One region of the Bacillus sp. P4_D3 genome, then DNA from elsewhere that is predicted to be linked to it. Evidence: a T-box and tRNA genes for the amino acid it is inferred to sense, from the RefSeq annotation. Region 1 holds a T-box; the other holds one or more tRNA genes.
The links. A T-box is a leader RNA that pairs with one kind of tRNA and senses whether it is charged. The one in region 1 lies ahead of ileS2 (isoleucine--tRNA ligase), so its partner is inferred to be a tRNA-Ile.
Positions count from the first base shown of each region.

Region 1 (2,417 bases):
CAATCACCACGGTCACGAACCATATTATGAAGACGAGTTTCACCCCATACTGGAACCCATTTCGTTTCTTCAACAGCTTGTAATAATTCTTTACGGAATGCTTCAATAGATGCAAACCACTGTGCTGTTGCACGGAAAATAATTGGTTTTTTCGTTCTCCAATCATGTGGGTATGAATGCGTAATAAATGTTAATTTTAGTAACGCACCTACTTCTTCTAATTTTTCCGTAATTGGTTTATTAGCTTTATCATAGAATAGACCTTCAAATCCAGGTGCTTCATTTGTTAATACACCTTTATCATCAACTGGACAAAGAACTTCTAAACCATATTTCTTACCAACAAGGAAATCGTCTTCCCCGTGTCCTGGTGCTGTATGAACACAACCTGTACCAGCATCTGTTGTAACGTGCTCCCCTAGCATAACTAATGAGTCACGATCGTAGAATGGGTGTTTTGCAACTGTATACTCAAGTTCGCTACCTTTTACCGTTTTCACAACTTCAGCATTTTCCCATTCTAACGTTTTTTCAACTGTCTCAAATAGTTCAGAAGCAATAATATATTTCTCATCATTTACGTTCACAATAGCATATTCAAGTTCTGGATGAACAGAAATACCTAAGTTAGCAGGTAACGTCCAAGGTGTTGTTGTCCAAATAATGAACTTCTCATCACCTTCTAATACGTTCTTTCCGTCTTTTACAGGGAATGCTACGTAAATAGATGCTGATTTTTTATCTTGGTATTCAATTTCAGCTTCTGCTAAAGCTGATTCACTCGTTGGAGACCAGTAAACTGGTTTCTGTCCTTTATAGATATAACCTTTTTTCGCCATGTCACCAAACACTTTAATTTGTTGTGCTTCATAAGCTGGCTCTAAAGTAATATATGGATTATCCCAATCTGCACGTACACCTAAACGCTTAAATTGTTCACGTTGACGTTCTACTTGCTCATATGCATACTCTGCGCATAATTTACGGAACTCAGCAACTGTCATTTCTTTACGCTTTACACCTTTATTCGTTAAAGCTTGTTCAATTGGTAAACCGTGCGTATCCCAACCTGGCACATATGGTGCACAGTATCCTGTCATTGATTTAAAACGAACAATAAAGTCTTTTAACACTTTATTTAGTGCGTGTCCCATATGGATGTCACCATTTGCATATGGAGGTCCATCATGTAGTACAAATAAAGGACGACCTTTTGTATGTTCTTGTACCTTTTCATAAATATTCATTTCAGCCCATGTTTCTTGCATTGCAGGCTCACGTTTCGGTAAATTCCCACGCATCGGGAATTCTGTTTTTGGCATTAGTAATGTATTTTTGTACTCCATGCTCAATTCCTCCTTAAATATATAAACGACAGACCTTAAAAAAGGGAATAAAAAAGAGACCTCTCATCCCAAAAAGGGACGAGAAAGTCTCCCGCGGTACCACCCTAGTAGACCATGTACAAATGCATAAGGTCCTCTTTATATTCTTAACGCGAATATACGCCTACGCTTACTAAATTTGTTCAGCGCGGAACTCCAGGGTGATATTCCCATTATCTCCTTATCCTGAGCTTACACTATCCTCAGTTCGCTATATAAGGTATGAAAAAGGTACTTATCCCTATCTTCGTTTTTCTTAATAAATATGCTGTTTAAAATTATATGTAATAATGAGAAAAACGTCAAGCTTACACTGTTTCTTCTTTTTTCAACAGTTCGTCCACTTCGTCTTCTAACTCAATTAATTTGTCCCAATCATCGTTGCTTAACATTTCAAGCTGTGTTTCTAACAACATACGGAAACGAGTGCGGAATACTTTCGCTTGTTTCTTTAACTCTTCAATATCAAATGCAACTTTTCTTGATTTCACTAATGCTTCATTAATGATACGATCTGCATTTTTTTCTGCTTCACGTACAATTAATTTTGCTTCTTTTTGTGCATTACGTTTCACTTCTTCAGCAGCTTCTTGTGCGACAATGATAGATTTGTTAAGCGTATCTTCAATATTAGAAAAATGATCTAACTTTCCTTCTAATTGTGCAACCTTTTCTTCTAAAGCTTTTTTCTCACGAATGACTAATTCATAATCTTTGATGATTTGATCAAGAAATTCATTTACTTGATCTTCATCGTAGCCACGGAATCCGCGACCAAATTCTTTGTTATGAATATCTAATGGTGTTAACGGCACAACGCCACCTCCAAGTAGTTATCTAAATTTCCTCTTTCAATTATATCTTTTCTTCGACAAAATAAGAGAATTTCCTTCTAAAAAACCAATCATTTTAGTATACCATACAAAACTCTCCATTTGTCGCGCTTCGTTTTACCTTCTACAGAAAATAATTTACTTCGTCCATACCCTCTAACCGAGAAAACATCACCCGGAAAACATTCATACGAAGTTT
Region 1 covers NZ_JBFUIN010000040.1:19,271-21,687, forward strand. Annotated here, with positions in the region: gene ileS2 (isoleucine--tRNA ligase) at 1-1,346, opposite strand, end outside; T-box leader at 1,418-1,642, opposite strand; gene divIVA (septum site-determining protein DivIVA) at 1,694-2,200, opposite strand; partial or broken gene AC1DTM_RS08690 (YlmH/Sll1252 family protein) at 2,290-2,417, opposite strand, start outside.

Region 2 (2,417 bases), on a different contig from region 1:
TAAAATATAGTGAGATGCACTTTTTCCCGCTACTAAAACGACGATAAAAAAAACAGCTAACGTGCCTACACCGATTCGCAATAAAATCGAGCGATCAATACGTTTCGCTAATTTCCCGCCCACAAGAAATGTTAGAGGCTGCAATACAACGCTGGCCAAATTATACAAGCCCAGATTTACATAATTTTGTGTTTGCTTCCATAAATAAATGTTTACAAACGTATTCGATAAAGAAATTGCGAGCGTGTATAAACCTCCTATAACGAGCAATAATACTAAATCCCGATTCACTTCAACATCACCAATTACATGTTTCCACTTCATACACAACTCTCCTTTACTTCATGTTCTAGTCTTCCAAAGACAAGCTCAATTATGTAAAAGGAGAGCATAGAAAAAAGCTAGGAGAAAACTCCTAGCTTTTTTCTAGCTGTATTAACTTCAATTATTTTGCTTCTTGGTAAAGTTTTTCAGCAACGTTCCAATCTACAACGTTCCAGAATGCACCGATGTAGTCAGGACGACGATTTTGGTAATTTAAGTAGTAAGCATGCTCCCAAACATCTAAACCGATAACTGGAGTTTTACCTTCAGTTAGAGGAGAATCTTGGTTTGGAGTGCTTGTTACTTCTAACTCACCATTGTTTACTACTAACCAAGCCCAACCAGAACCGAAGCGAGTTGCGCCAGCTTTTGCGAATTCTGCTTTGAATGCATCGAAGCTACCGAATTTCGCTTCAATCGCAGTTGCAAGTTCGCCTACTGGTTGTCCCCCGCCGTTTGGAGATAGGATTGTCCAGAAGAATGTATGGTTAGCATGTCCGCCACCATTGTTACGTACTGCTGTACGGATTGCTTCAGGTACTTCGTTTAAGTTTGCAACTAATTCTTCAACGCTTTTGTCTGCTAATTCTGCATGACCTTCTAAAGCAGCGTTTAAGTTTGTAATATACGTGTTGTGATGTTTTGTATGATGGATGTTCATTGTTTCTTTATCAAAGTGAGGTTCTAAAGCATCATACGCATAAGGTAAATTTGGTAATTCGTGTTTTGCCATTGTTATATTCCTCCCGGTTTATGTATTGTCACTACATATGTGACCTACAACTTCATTCTACCCTAATTGCCATAGGGTGCAAACAAATAAATCGCTTTGTCTTGCTATCATTAAAGTAGCAAAATTCCCACTTCTTTTCAATTAAAATGCTCATATATTCCGAAAAAAAGCTTCCTTCTACAAGGAAGCTTCCTGCTGACATAATAAACATATGAAATGGATATGGACCCTGTAGGACTCGAACCTACGACCGGACGGTTATGAGCCGTCTGCTCTAACCAACTGAGCTAAGGGTCCACGATTATGTATGTACCATTAAAAACAACTACATTCCCATCGGATATATCGTTTGAAAAATGTAAGATAAATTTACCATATACAAAAGAAAAGTGTCAATTGTATTTTTCTCTACTAAAAGAAGTAAATTAATAAAAAGAAATTTAGTCCTTTCTACTATATGTAAATATAATATATCTTGAGCTTCTCTAGATTCGTACGTTACAATGATTTTACACATACATAAAGGAAGTGAATCTATGTCCATTTTTACACAGCTAGCAAAAAGCGTATATTCGCCTAAAGATATGGCGCTTTTCCGTTTTCAAAAAATCGGTAAAACCATTTTGTATATTATGCTTCTTTGCCTAATCACTACTATTCCAAGAACTTTCTTGTACGGTAGCGTCATCCAAGATGGTGTTAACATGGTAAATAAAGTAATCGAAAAAGATTTACCTGATTTTAAAATTGAAAATGGCGAGCTAACAGCTGATATTGATCAACCTATCGAAAAAGAAGATGGAAATGCCCTTTTCGTATTTGATCCAAATTCAACAGACTTAGAAAAATATCAAAATAAAACAGGTTTATTTGTTTTAAAAGATAAAGTAGTCTCCATGGGGAATGGTCAAACACAAACATACTCCTACAATGACTTATTAGGCGCATCTCTTGAGAAAAAGGATTTACAAGATTTCATTTCGTTATTTGACAGTATTTATCCAATCTTATTATTCGTTATTGGGTTCTTACTGTACTTGTTCCAATTATTTATTACCTTTGTAGGAGTTACATTGCTTGCCTTCATCGGTTCTGCGATGAGCGGTCAACGCAAATTATCTTATAAACAAGTTTGGACATTAACTGCTTACAGCTACACAATTCCAACAATCTTCTTTATGATTATGGATTTATTCAAAATAAACGTACCTGGTGCAACATTCATTTACATTGCAGTTGTTTTAATCGTTCTATACTTAACAATTAAAGAAGTTCCAAAACCGAAAGAAAAACAAGAACTATAAAAAAATGCCTAAATAGGCATTTTTTTTTTGGACAAGCATATATTCCTAGCAAAGGA
Region 2 covers NZ_JBFUIN010000046.1:8,631-11,047, reverse strand. Annotated here, with positions in the region: gene AC1DTM_RS09280 (MFS transporter) at 1-324, opposite strand, end outside; gene sodA (superoxide dismutase [Mn]) at 446-1,057, opposite strand; tRNA gene AC1DTM_RS09270 (tRNA-Ile) at 1,281-1,354, opposite strand; gene yqgB (protein YqgB) at 1,594-2,361, shown strand.
Region 2: it encodes a tRNA-Ile, which carries the amino acid that the T-box ahead of ileS2 (isoleucine--tRNA ligase) is inferred to sense. The anticodon was not compared.